Regions from separate parts of the Comamonas sp. UBA7528 genome, predicted to be linked through region 2. Evidence: predicted binding sites of a transcription regulator. Region 2 holds the regulator's gene; each other region holds the start of a gene.
What was found. Region 2 encodes LexA, which represses DNA repair genes until DNA is damaged. Its sites were predicted from a motif close to ACTGTATNNNNATACAGT; they were not measured.

Region 1 (4,610 bases), on a different contig from region 2:
CTGACCGTGTGGGATTCCTCCTCCAGCCACGTGGTGCTGTTCATCATGCTGGTGTGCGTGCTGATCTTCCTGCCCCTGATCCTGGCCTACACCAGCTGGGTGTACGCGGTGTTGCGCGGCAAGGTCGATATCGCTGCGATTGCCACCGGCAAAGGCCACTCTTACTAACCGGTAGAAAGGAATTCGATATGTGGTATTTCGCGTGGATTCTGGGCCTGCCGCTGGCCGCTGCTTTTGCTGTGCTCAATGCCATGTGGTACGAGCTGATGGATGACGAGGCCACCCGCCGCCGCATCCTGGAGCGCACCAGCAAGCTGCCCGAATAAGGGGCCGCAGGCATGCCACCCGCGCACTGCGGGAGGTGCCGGCGGTGCGCAGTGCGCGCTTTGGTCGCCCGCTAGGGTGTGCCGACAAGGCCTGGTGCTGTGATGGCGCCAGGCCTTGTGCTTTGGGGCAAGGGCAGCAGCGCCGAGGCGCTGCCCACCGGCTTTGTACGGCCGTTGACATCTGGTCATGCAACAAAGCGTGTGCATGCAGTGCACAGCCACCGATTGCTGCTAGGGTAGTCCGGTCAAGATTCCCATCTCTATCGCACAGCAAGGAGGAGCCGTGATGGAAGCGCGCAGCGAACCGATTTCCCGCCAACACCACCGCAAGCAGGGCCTGGGCACCACCGGCCGATGGGCGCTGGTGGCCGTGGTGTTGCTGGGAGCGGGCTATGCCGGTTGGCACTATTGGGGCAGGGCGCCAGCGGCTCCCGAAGCACCACCTGTCGCGGCACCTGCCCCCGCGGCCCCGGCGCCTGCCGTCACGGAACCGGCTCCGGCAGCGCCTGCGGCGGAACCGGCCGCTGCCGAATCCCACCCGATCGAGCCAGCCGCCGATGCCCAGGGCCGCCCGCCGCTGGCCGGTGGCGATGGTGACGGTCTGGCCCAGGCCGTTACCGACTGGCTGGGGCGTGAACGCACGCTGCGCTTTGTCGCCACCGACGCTCTGGCCCGCCGCATTGTGGCCACGGTGGACAACCTGGCACGCAGCCAGGCGGCGTCCCGGCTGTGGCCGCTGCACCCGGTGGGCGGGCGCATGGTGGTGACGCAGACCGACGACGGCCGCATGGAGATCGCCCCCGCCAACGCCGCGCGTTATGAGGCCGTGGTGCGCTTTGTCGTGGGTCTGGATGTGGAGCAGGGTGGCGCCTTGTACCGCCGTGTCTACCCGGTGCTGCAGCAGGCCTATGAAGCGCTGGGCTATCCCGGCCAACGCTTCAACGACCGTCTGGTGGCGGTGATCGACCACCTGCTGCAGACCCCCGAACCTCCCGGGCCGCTGGCCCTGAAACTGGTGCAGGTGCAAGGCCAGCTGGCGTCCCAGCAGCCCTGGCTGCGCTACGAGTTTGCCGATGCGGATCTGCAAGCGCTGTCGGCAGGGCAGAAGATCCTGCTGCGCATGGGCGTGGAACACACCCAGCGCATCAAGGCCCAGTTGCGGGCGCTGCGGGCGCAGATCACCCGGCGTTGAGCAAAGGATCGTTGTGGGTGCGCACGGTGTGCTGCACACGCAAAAATGGCCTGCAATTGCAGGCCATTTTTTGTTCAGTGCAGCGGTGCGGTAGCCGGTCGGGTGTCCCACCGCAGGGGCACCGCCGTGCGCCTGCAGGCACTCAATCCTGCGGGGCCTTGCCGCCCTTGGGTTCCTTGGGCTTGGCACGGCCGGTGAGCTTGTCCTTGATCTCCAGCACCCGCGTCACGGCGGCGCCCATGCCCATCAGTTGCATGGCGGTCTCGGGCTGCAGGCGCTGCACATCGTCGAACCAGGTCATCAGCTTTTCGATCAGTTCGTACATCTCCTGCATGCGCTTTTGCGCATGGCGTTCGTCGTCGGACTGGGCTTCTTCCAGCAGGGCCGAGCGCAGCATGGACTGCGTGGGCTCGATCTCGCGGCGGCGGCGCTCCTCGGCCAGGCGGCGGAAGATCTCCCACACATCCTGCGGTGCTTCAAAGTATTCGCGGCGGTCGCCGGGCTGGTGGCGCAGGTTCACCAGGCGCCACGACTGCAGTTCCTTCAACCCCATGCTGACGTTGGAGCGCGAAAACTCCAGCGTCTCCGCAATCTCTTCCGCATTCAGCGCGCGCGGCGACAGAAACAGCAGCGCGTAGATCTGACCCACCGTGCGGTTGATGCCCCAGCGGCTGCCCATCTCGCCAAAGTGGGAGACGAACTGCCGGTTCAGGGAAGGAAGGGGTTGAATCTGACTCATAAAGGAATTGTGCCTGTGAATTTAAGAATTTCAGCACTTCCTGAAATTGTCCGCAATGCAGGCCGGGCCAGGGGGTGGCCGCGCCGAACGGTCAGTTGCCGGGGCGGAACCCGCCCGGCACGGGCGTTCTCAACGGTGCAGTTCGCCCGCGTTCTCGGGCTGGAAGTCGATGCCGTCCACCCGCACCGTCACCTTCTGGCCTGTGGGGCTGGGCATCTGGAATGCATCCCCCACGCTCAGGCCCAGCAGGGCAATGCCCACGGGGGCGAACACCGACACCTTGTCTGCGCTGCCATCCATGTCCTTGGGATAGACCAGGGTCAGGGTGTTGCTCTTGCCGCTTTCCAGCAAGGTGAAGCGCACGGTGGAATTCATGGTCACCACGGTGGCGGGCATCTCGGCCGGCTCCAGCACATCGGCACGGTCGAGTTCGGCCTCCAGCACGGCGCGGCCCGGAAACTCGCCCGGCATCTTCTCCAGCAGGGCTTCGATGCGCTCCAGGTCCAAGGTCGACAGAGTGATGGTGGGCTTGCGCTCCATGGCGGTGCTCCTTGCGGGATGGGGGTAAAAGTCGGTCCGCCAGGCTCAAAAAACAAAAGCCCACACGGACAAAAGCCCGGGCAACGGGGTTGTCCGGGCCAAGGCAGTGAAAAAGCACCAACTTGGTGCATTGGACGTATTGTGGCGCTTTGCCGCGCCCCTGCCAAGCATCCCGCACGCCGCCGGTGCGAATTGCCGCTGCGGCTTGCAACTTTCAAAAAAGGAGCTAGCGGTGGCCGCCAGTATGTGCCTGGAGCCGCTGCGGCACCGCCCCTGCGGTGCCAGGCCTGGCGGGCCTGCAGCGGAACAAGCCCCTGCCTGCGTCAAGGTTCCGGCATCCGCATTGCGTGTATAGCTGTATTTATATACAGTTATCTCATGCCGTCCCATCCCGATCCGCATTCCGACCTGCCTGCCCAGCCCGTGCAACTGCACAAGGGCCGGGGTGCGGCCAGCTGGATCGCCCACCGCTTTGCGCGCGATGCCCGCGAAGCGTTTGACGATGGCTGGGCCGATGGGACGGCGCGCACCACAAGTGCAGAAGGGGAGGACGGCGAAGAGGCACCGGCCTCGCGCACGCAGCTGGAATGGGAGCAGTGCAAATCCGCCCTCAGCCGGCATGATTCTCCCGACCTGCCGTTCCACCTGGGCCTGAATCCGTACCGGGGCTGCGAGCATGGCTGCATCTACTGCTACGCCCGGCCCACGCACAGCTATCTGGGCTATTCGCCGGGGCTGGACTTCGAGACCCGGCTCGTCGCCAAGGCCAACCTGCCCGAGGTGTTGCGGGCCGAGCTGTCCCGCCCCCGCCATGTGGCCGCGCCGGTCATGCTGGGCTCGGTCACCGACTGCTACCAGCCCATCGAGCGCGACGTGGGCTTGACCCGCCGCACCATCGAAGTGCTGGCCGCCGCGCGCCACCCGTTTTCCATCGTCACCAAGGGCAGTGGCATCGAACGCGACCTGGACCTGCTGGTGCCGCTGGCCCGGCAGAACCTGGTGGCGGTCTATGTCACCCTGACCACGCTGCAACCCGATCTGGCCCGCAGGCTGGAACCCCGCGCTGCGGCACCGCACCGGCGCCTGCGCACGGTGCGCGCCCTGGCGGAAGCCGGCGTGCCCGTGGGGGTAAGCCTGGCGCCGCAGATCCCGTTCCTGAACGACGATCTGGAACAGGTGCTGGCCGCCGCGCAGGCCGCTGGTGCACGCCAGGCCTTCTATGCCGTATTGCGCCTGCCGTGGGAGCTGGCGCCGCTGTTCGAGGAATGGCTGCGCCTGCACTACCCGGACCGCGCCCAGCGCGTGCTGGAGCGGGTGCGCGATCTGCATGGCATCAGCAAAGAGGGCCGGGCCGACGGCAAGGTCTACCAGAGCCAGTTCGGCCAGCGCATGAAGGGCACGGGGGCCTGGGCCGACATGCTGTCCCAGCGCTTTGCCCTGGCCTGCCGCAAGCTGGGCCTGAACCGCGAGCGCGTGCAGCTGGACTGCAGCCAGTACCACCCCAGCCTGCTGGGCGGCCAGCAAAGCCTGTTTTGAGTGCGGATGACCGTACAAAAAACAGGTGAACCCGCTGTGCGGCGGCGCCCGCCGCTAGGATGCCAGTCGGCGTATTCGCACAGCGAACAAAATAGACAAAAAAACATAGCAACGCGCGCGAATCCCATGGGGGCACCGGTTTCTGCACAGGCATCTTGGCCTGGCAGCGGGCGCCGCGTTCCCCACGCAACGCCTGCCTCCTGCCCACGCACGCTGTAGCGGTACTTGTCGATAACGGTGCCTGCAGCGGTGCACCGCAGGTAATTCCAGGCAGCTC
Region 2 (4,610 bases):
GGTCCGGGGGCGCTGCTCTTTGACCTTGTCCATCTGCCGCAGTAGCCTGTGCGGACCCTTTATTGCTTCGTTGAACTGTGCGTTGGGTCGCGTGGCACCAGGGCCAGATCAGTGCCGAGCGGGCGTCCCGCTGTCGCAGCAGGGGGAGTGCGCGGCGGTGTACCTGGTGGCAGGAGCACAGGGCTGCTACTCACAGGCTTCGGCGCAGAAAAAAGCCCCGGGTGCGCGAGCGCCGGGGCTTGGGGGCACCACCTAGACTTGGCGCGTACACCGATATGTGTTGTATCGGCATCTGCGGCGGGGACTTGAGCGGTTTGGGTCTAAAAAGCGCCATTCAGGGCGCAAGACGCTCCCGCACCCAGACCAGGCTGTCGTCTGGCCCGCTTTCGGCGCGGTAGCGCAAGCGGTCATGCAAGCGGCTTTTGCGGCCCTGCCAGAATTCCCAGCGGTCGGGCACCAGACGGAAGCCGCCCCAGTGCGGGGGGCGCGGGGGCTTGAGCAGGAACTGGGCGCCATATTTGGCTGCGTTGGTTACCAGTACGCTGCGGCCGGAAATGACCTGGCTTTGCGGGCTGGCCCAGGCGCCAATGCGGGAGTCCAGCGGGCGGCTGTGAAAGTAGGTGTCGCTTTCTTCATCGCTGACGCGTTCGACCCGGCCTTCGATGCGCACCACGCGCTCCAGCTCCACCCAGTGGAACTGCAATGCCGCAAACGGGTTGCCCGCCAGCTCGTTGCCTTTGCGGCTGTCGTAATTGGTGTACCAGACGATGCCGCGTGCGTCATAGCCCTTGATGAGCACGATGCGTGTGCTGGGGCGCAGGTCATTGCCGACCGTGGCGACGGTCATGGCATTGGGTTCGGCCACCTGTGCGCTCACGGCTTCCTGCAACCACTGGTCGAACTGCGCCAGGGGATCGGCTTTGGACGCTTCTTCATTGAGTTCTGCGCGCTCGTAGCTCTTGCGCAGGTCGGCGATGTTTGCAGAAATCTGGCTCATCCCGCCATTGTGCCTCCTGCATGCGGCAGTGTGGTACTCGCAGCAAGTGGGGTACAAGCCTGAGAGAGCAAGTGCAGGACGCTGTGCTCAGGGAGGGGGCAGGTACACAGCCGCAGACCACGACGCACGGCAGCCATGCGGGCATGGCGCAGGGCGGATGCGGCTTCAGCCTGCCAGGGACACCGTTTCGGCGCGGCTCATGTGCTCCAGGGCGGCGCAGACATCGGCCATGCGGCCGCTGAGCACTATGCGGGCGCGATCGCCCACATCACGGCGCAGGACGCGTACCTTGTCGTCCATGGCCACGCTGAAATAGCGGTTGTCATTGGCGCTGGCTGTACTGCCGCTCACGCCGAGCAAGCGGAGCGTGGTGAACGCGGGATCCGGGGTGTTCCGTTGCGCACGGGCGCCGGATGCTGCGGTGGATGCAGCAGACGCTGCCGCACGACGACCGCCCAGAACTGAGCGGCGATGGGCAGGCATGGACAACGGGGCAGTAAGGGTGAAGCCGGCCGGGGTGCTGGTAGTGGTGAACAGGCGCATGGAGGAGCTCGCTTTCTGTCGTGCAGTTTTCCGGGCAAACCTACTCCCTCAGGCTGCACACACCTGATTGGAGAGAGAAATTCAGGACAAAGCAGTCTCTGCACGGCCGCGCGGGCCGTGGGAGAGCGCTGTAGTGGTGACGAAAGCGGGCTGGGCGGCGCTTCCGTTGTCAAAGGCCTGGCGCAGTGGTGGCAACGCCCAGGGCGTCACTGCGCGACCAGACCGAAAGTCTCTGCGCTTACATGTGCGCCGAGTTGCGGATCAGGCCTACGGCCAGCCCTTCGATGGCGAAGGGCTCCTCAGGATTGACCTGGATGACGGGGTAGTCGGGGTTTTCGGGCAGCAGTTCGATCTGCGAGCCAGTGCGGCGCAGGCGCTTGACGGTGACGTCGTCACCCAGGCGGGCCACGACGATCTGGCCATTGCGGGCCTCGCGCGTGGACTGGACGGCCAGCAGGTCGCCGTCCAGGATGCCGGCGTCCCGCATGGACATGCCGCGCACCTTCAGCAGGTAGTCGGGCTTGTGGGCGAACATGCTGGCCTCCACCGAATAGGTCTGGTCGATGTGTTCTTGCGCCAAAATGGGCGATCCCGCAGCGACGCGCCCCACCAGCGGCAGCAGCAGCGGCTGCATGGCAGTCAGAGGTAGTGCAAAGATGTTGCCGCGGGCTGCGTTGATGCTGCGCACGGTGTCCACACACAGGCGAATGCCGCGTGATGTGCCACTGACCAGCTCGATCACGCCCTTGCGGGCCAGGGCCTTGAGGTGTTCCTCGGAGGCATTGGCCGACTTGAAGCCCAGTGTGCTGGCGATCTCGGCCCGGGTCGGGGGCGCGCCAGTGCGGCTGATGGCAGACTGGATCAGATCCAGAATCTGCTGCTGCCGGGGGGTGAGCTTGGGGTGGTCCATGGGCATTCCTTGATCGGTGGGGATGAATACTGTGTGTTCATCCAGTACCTGTATTTTTGACCAGTTTGCAAAGGACTGCAAGTGGAAAGTGGCAAGACCATCGTCATTCTGGGGACCGGCGGCACGATTGCCGGGGTGGCAGACCATGCGGGCGCCCATGTGGGCTACCGTCCGGCCCAGTTGGGTGTGGCGCAGCTGCTGCAGGCGGTGCCGGATTTGGAGCGCGTTGCAAATGCACCACTGCAGGCCGAACAAGTGGCCCAGCTGGACAGCAAGGACATGGACCACGCCACCTGGCATGCGCTCGCCGTGCGCTGCAGCCTGCTCCTGGAGCGCGCTGATGTCGGTGGCATTGTCATCACCCATGGCACCGACACACTGGAAGAAACCGCCTGGTTTCTGCAGTGTGTGCTGCAGCCATCCAAGCCCGTGGTCCTGACCTGTGCCATGCGTCCGGCCAGCGCCATTTCAGCCGATGGCCCGGGCAATCTGCGGGATGCGGTGATCAGCGTGGCCGATGCCTGTGCTGCAGGGCGCGGTGTGCTGGCCGTGGTGGCTGGGATGGTGTTCAGTGCCCGCCAGGTGCGCAAGGTGCACCCCTACCGGGTGGATGCATTCGACGGCGGTGACAGCGGCCCGCTGGGCTGGGTGGAGGAGGGGCGGGTGCGCTGGGCCGGCGCCGTGGACGGGGCTGCTCTGTCGGCACCGAAGATTCCGCCGGTGGGTGCGCTGCGCCCGCCTGCCGAATGGCCCCAGGTGGAAATTCTGTTGAGCCATGCAGGCTGCAGCGGCCCGGTGATGCAGGCCGTGGTCCAAGCGCTGTGCAAAGCTGGCGTACGCGGGTTGGTGGTGGCTGGCACGGGCAACGGTACCACCCACCAAGCGCTGGATGCCGCACTCGAAGTGGCACAAAGCCGGGGCCTGGCGGTGCGCCGCAGCACACGTTGCGAGCGCGGGCGCATTGTGCAGGCCGAAGACGCTGATGACAGTCGTGTCAGCGCCTTGTCTGCCGTGAAGGCGCGCACCAGCCTGATGCTGGAGTTGATGGGCTGGCCGCGCACGGACCGTTAGCCCGAAGTTCGGGCGGGTGCAGCAGATCTCGCACAGCCCGGGTCTGCACGTCGCTCCACAGCGCTGGCTGGACGGGGCTGTCGTGTGCTGCGCACGAAATCCTCACAAAAACTTACAACCGGTAGATAAGAGGAATGTGCACCCGGCGCGGTAGGCAATAATCGCGCACGGAGGTGTTAGTGGTGACCAATTCTCTCGCGAGCGGCCTGGATTTTGAGGACATGTTTGACCTCGCCCCCATATCCCTGTGGATGGAGGATTACAGCGGGCTCAAGCAGTTGTTCGCGCAATGGCGCGCCGCGGGCGTCACCGATTTGCAGCAGTTTCTGCGCGAAGACCCCCGGCGTGTGCAGCAGTGCAGCCAGTGCTTCCAGGTGCTGCGCGTCAACCAGTACACGCTGGAGCTTTTCAAGGCCCCTGACCAGGCCACGCTGCAAAACCGCCTGGATGAGGTATTTCGCGGCGATATGCACGATAGCATCGTCGCCGAACTGCTGGCCCTGTGGGACGGACAGCTGAGCTTTGCTAACCGCTCGGTGAACTATGCGCTGGATGGCCGGCGCATGGACATTCAGGTGCGTTTTCGCGTGCTGCCCGGCTATGAAGACAGCTGGAGCCGTGTGCTGGTGTCGCTGGAAGACGTCACCGCCGAGGTGATGAGCACGCAGCGTCTGCAGGCCAGCGAGCAGTATGCGCGGGATCTGTTTGCCCATTCCCCGGTCTCGCTGTGGGTGGAGGACTTCAGCGCGGTCAAGCAACTGCTGGACGAGGTGCGCGAGCGTGGCATTCGCGACTTCCGCACGTTCTTGAAGGTGCACCCTGAGTTCGTCACCCGCTGCATGCAGGAAATCCGCGTGATCGACGTGAACCAGCAGACATTGGAGATGTTCGGCGCCAGCAGCAAAGCCAATTTGCTGCACAACCTGGCCCAGGTGTTTCGCGGGGAGATGTACGACTCCTTTGCCGAGCAACTACAGGATCTGTGGGATGGCAAGCTGGTGCAGCAGCGCGAGGTGGTGAACTATTCGCTGACCGGCGATGTGCTGCACATCCACATGGAATTCGCCATCATGAACAGCCACATCCGGA
Region 3 (4,610 bases), on a different contig from region 2:
CTGCTGATGCAGGCCGCCGGCCGCGCGGGGCGCGACGGCTCGTATGTCGCCGCCCAGGACAGCCGGCCCGAGATGTGGGTGCAGACCCACGACCCGGAGCACATGGTGTTCCAGGCGCTGCGCCAGCACGACTACCCGCGCTTTGCCCAGCGCCAGCTGCGCGAGCGCGAGGATGCGGGCATGCCGCCTTTCGCCTTCCAGGCCCTGGTGCGCGCCGACGCCCGGACCCAGGAGGCCGCCCAGGACTTTCTACGCGCCGCCAGCGATGCCGCACGCCAGGGCGAGCTGCCCCATCTGGACGATGTGTTTCTGTACCCCCCCATCCCCATGGCCATGCAGCGCGTGGCCGATGTCGAACGAGCGCAGATGCTGATCGAAGCCACCGACCGCCGTGCGCTGCAGCGCTTCTTGCATGCCTGGCAGCCCTGGCTGCACTGGGTGCGCGGCCAGCCTCAGCACAAAAGCCTGGTGCGCTGGCTGGTGGATGTGGACCCGCAAAGCCTGTAACGCCCCGCCGGGCACCACCGCCCCCTGCGCCAGGGAACCCGGACCGCAGCCGCCCGGTGCAGGGACGATGCGGCAAACGCTCCTGAATTGCTAGCTTCAGACGCAATCACGGCAATCTTCAAAGGCAGATTTCATCCCTCTATCCCATCCCCCCGGCACAGAACGTGCAGAGGGTACACACACCGTGTGCGCGCCGCACCATGGCTGTGCGGCGCCGCTGGCAAGTCCGGATTAGCCCCATTGCTGCCCGGCGGCGGCGCGCGCAAGGTGTGCAACCACTTACCACAACCCAGGGATTGTCCATGCGTCTTGCTCCCCGTACTGCCCGCTTCACCCTGCACCGTCTGGCCGCCGCCTCCGTGGTCACGGCTTCACTGTTGCTGGCCGGATGCGCCACCCAGTCCAACTCCACCGCGGCCCCCATGGCTGCAGCCCCGGCTGCCGCACCGGCCCCCGCTGCTCCGGCGGCGCCTGCGACCCAGCCCGTTGCGGCCGGTCCCAAGGCCAATGTCGTGGTGCTGGCCACCGGCGGCACCATTGCCGGTGCCGGCGCCTCCACAATCAACAGCGCCACCTACACGGCCGCCAAGGTGCCGGTAGACAAGCTGCTGGCCGGCCTGCCCGAACTGGCCCAGGTGGCCAATGTGCGCGGTGAACAGGTCTTCCAGATCGCTTCCGAAAGCTTCACCAACGACAACCTGCTGGCCCTGGCCAAGCGCGTATCGGCCTTGTCCAAGCAGGGCGATGTGGACGGCATCGTGGTCACCCACGGCACCGACACCCTGGCCGAGACCGCCTATTTCCTGAGCCTGGTGGTGCACACCGACAAGCCGATCGCCGTGGTCGGCAGCATGCGGCCCGGCACGGCCCTGTCCGCCGACGGCGCGCTGAACCTGGTCAACGCCGTCAGCGTGGCGGCGTCCAAGGACGCACGCGGCAAGGGCGTGCTCGTCACGATGAACGACGAGCTGAACACTGCCCGCGATGTGAACAAGGACATCAACATCCAGACCGGTGCCTTCAAGAGCCAGTGGGGCCCGCTGGGCATGGTGGTGGAAGGCAAGAACTACTGGTTCCGCGCCCCCGTGAAGCGCCACACCAACCAGTCCGAGTTCAACATCGACAACATCACGCAGCTGCCCCAGGTGGACATCGTCTACGCCTACGGCACCGTCCAGCCCACGGCCGTGAATGCGCTGGTGGCCGGTGGCGCCAAGGCCATCATCCATGCCGGCACCGGCAACGGCTCGGTGGCCGACCGCATGGTCAAGCCGCTGCAGGATGCACGCGCCAAGGGCACCATCATCGTGCGCTCCTCCCGCGTGCCCTACGGCTTCGTGCTGCGCAACGCCGAGCAGCCCGACGACAAGTACGACTGGGTCGTCGCCCACGACATGCGCCCTGAAAAGGCCCGCATCCTGACCATGCTGGCCTTGACACGGGGCGCCGACACCAAGACGCTGCAACGGATGTTCTGGGAGTATTGAGCGGCGCCAAGGCCCGCAGACCGGACCGCTCTCGGGCACTGCCGCAGAGAAGGTCCGGGCTCCAGGCCCTGCCAGCGGGGCCGCCTCCATCGGCCGCTGTTTTTTCACCGCGTTCCATCGCGCCCCAGGGCCCCAAAAAACGAGGTCCCCTCACGCCCAAAGCGCGGCGAGACGGACCATGCTGCTGCGGCCTGGTCGCGCTTACGCGGCCGGCGCCAGCCAAGTCACTGCCGCCGAGAACGTGACAAACGCCAGCGCGGTGCTGACCAGGATGATGCGCGCCACGCGCCCGCCGTGGGCACCAAAACGCTCGGTCAGCAGCGACACATTGCTGGCACTGGGCAGGGCCGACACCAGCACCAGCGCCACCATGGCATCGGTCGACAGCGGCAGGCCCAAGGCCACAGCCGCCTGGCAGGCGGACCACACCAGCAGCGGGTGCACCAGCAGCTTGGCCAGTGCAATCGGCACATAGTCGCGCGGAGCCAGCTGTTCGTGCAGATTCATCTGCGAACGCGCCAGGACCGCCCCGATGGTGAACAGCGCCACCGGCGAGGCAGCGCCCGCCAGCATGGCCACGGTTTTGTCGATGGGCCCGGGCAGCTCGAACGCCAGGGCCGATGCCACTGCCCCCAGCGCAATCGACCAGGGCATGGGGTTGGACAGCATGCCCCTGAGCGCCTTGCGCAGCGCCTGCACGGCCCCGCCCTCCCCCTCGCCCAGCCGCGACAGCGCAATGCACAGCGAGGTGGTGATGACCATGTCCAGCGCCATGGTCAGAATCACCGGGCCGGCGCTGCCCTCACCCAGCAGCGCCACCAACAGCGGCACGCCCATGAAGCCGGAATTGGGAAAAGCAGCCACCAGTGCACCAAAGGCGGCATCGTTCCAGCCCCAGCGCCGCAACGTCAGCGCCAAGGTGGCGGCCACCAGCGCCAGCCCGCACAGCAGGTACACCCCTGCCACCACCGGATCCAGCAGTTGGGCAATCGGGGTTTGCGCCCCGAAGCGGTAGAGCATGCACGGCAGGGCGAAGAACAGCACAAAGGTGTTCAGGCCCGAAATGGCCGACAGCGGCAGCACGCCGCCCCGCGTGGCGATATAGCCACACAGCACCAGCGCGAAGAAGGGAAAGGTAACGATCAGAACGGACAGCACAGGCCAGGATTGTCGCTGCAGCGCAGCACGATGCAGCCCCGGAAAAATCCGGTGTCCCGCAAAGCACAAGGCCGTACGGCGTGCCGAGGGCGCTGCAACGGTGCCGGTAACAGACGGCACTCCAGGCGGGAAGCGCCCCGCCCGCCGATCGGCAGCCATGGTGAAAAACCTTGCACAAGATATCTGTTGGCAAAGCCGGCACAGCGTCCGCAGCACGCCCTGCCCGTGGCTCCAGGGAGGCCGGCCCCGTGGCTACCGCCTTCCCCGGTACTGCATGCATTTACAGACGAATACCTTGATTAACACTGATCCACAGGAGAAATCCGGAAAGCCGCGCCATGCTCTCGCACCCAACTCCGTATCATTTGCGTCCAACCACCTTTAATGATTCCGCCCGCCAGGGCGACGTCGTTCTGCATTCATGTCCGCTGGTCTGAACCTGGCCCAACTCCAAGCCGTCCACTACACCGAAGGGCCCTGCCTTGTGCTGGCTGGTGCCGGCTCGGGCAAAACACGGGTGATCACGCACAAGATTGCCAAGCTGATCGAGAACGGCATGGCCCCGCGGCGCATTGCGGCCATCACCTTCACCAACAAGGCTGCGGCCGAAATGCGCGAGCGCGCGGCCGGGCTGATCGGCCGCCAGGCCAAGGATGTGCTGGTCTGCACCTTCCACGCCCTGGGCGTGCGCATGGTGCGCGAAGACGGCCATGCACTCGGGCTCAAGCCCAGCTTCAGCATCCTGGATGCCGACGATGTGACCGGCATCCTCAAGGACTGCGCCGGCGGCACCACCGATGTGGCCACCGCCCGCCAGTGGCAATGGACCATCAGCAACTGGAAAAACGCCGGCTGGGACAGCCGCAAGGCCCTGGCCCTGGCCCAGGACGACCACCAGCGCAGCATCGCGCTGATCATGCAGCGCTACGAAGAGCGCCTGACCGCCTACCAGAGCGTGGACTTTGACGACCTGATCGGCATGCCCATGCGCCTGCTGCGCGGCCACCCCGAGGTGCGCGAGAAATGGCAGCGCATCCTGGGCCATGTGCTGGTCGACGAGTACCAGGACACCAATGCCACGCAGTACGAGCTGCTGAAGATGCTGGTGGGCGAGCGCGCGCACTTCACGGCCGTGGGGGATGACGACCAGTCCATCTACGGCTGGCGCGGCGCCACGCTGGACAACTTGAAGAAGCTGCCCATCGACTACCCCCACCTCAAGCTCATCAAGCTGGAGCAGAACTACCGCTCCACCTCGGCCATCCTGCGTGCTGCCAACAATGTGATCGGGCCCAACCCCAAATTGTTTCCCAAGACCCTGTTCTCGGAGCTGGGCGAGGGCGAGCCGGTGCGCGTGGTCGACTGCGACACCGAAGAACACGAGGCCGAACGCGCCGTGGCCCGCATCCAGGGCCTGCGCGCGGGCGCCAACCCACAGCCGGCGTGGAAGGATTTCGC

Region 1: the regulator LexA is predicted to act here: its motif matches at 3,152-3,169, upstream of B3349_RS08865 (PA0069 family radical SAM protein).
Region 3: the regulator LexA is predicted to act here: its motif matches at 3,422-3,439, upstream of B3349_RS08295 (ATP-dependent helicase).

What each region holds. Positions count from the first base shown of each region.
Region 1 covers NZ_DLMU01000007.1:39,081-43,690, reverse strand. Annotated here, with positions in the region: gene cydB (cytochrome d ubiquinol oxidase subunit II) at 1-168, shown strand, start outside; gene cydX (cytochrome bd-I oxidase subunit CydX) at 189-326, shown strand; gene B3349_RS08880 (DUF3014 domain-containing protein) at 613-1,518, shown strand; gene B3349_RS08875 (GbsR/MarR family transcriptional regulator) at 1,661-2,257, opposite strand; gene rnk (nucleoside diphosphate kinase regulator) at 2,387-2,797, opposite strand; gene B3349_RS08865 (PA0069 family radical SAM protein) at 3,176-4,333, shown strand.
Region 2 covers NZ_DLMU01000009.1:35,551-40,160, reverse strand. Annotated here, with positions in the region: gene pdxH (pyridoxamine 5'-phosphate oxidase) at 335-997, opposite strand; gene B3349_RS11375 (hypothetical protein) at 1,163-1,540, opposite strand; gene lexA (transcriptional repressor LexA) at 1,779-2,450, opposite strand; gene B3349_RS11365 (asparaginase) at 2,532-3,521, shown strand; gene B3349_RS11360 (sensor domain-containing diguanylate cyclase) at 3,743-4,610, shown strand, end outside.
Region 3 covers NZ_DLMU01000006.1:66,214-70,823, reverse strand. Annotated here, with positions in the region: gene priA (replication restart helicase PriA) at 1-507, shown strand, start outside; gene B3349_RS08305 (type II asparaginase) at 930-1,994, shown strand; gene B3349_RS08300 (AEC family transporter) at 2,196-3,152, opposite strand; gene B3349_RS08295 (ATP-dependent helicase) at 3,574-4,610, shown strand, end outside.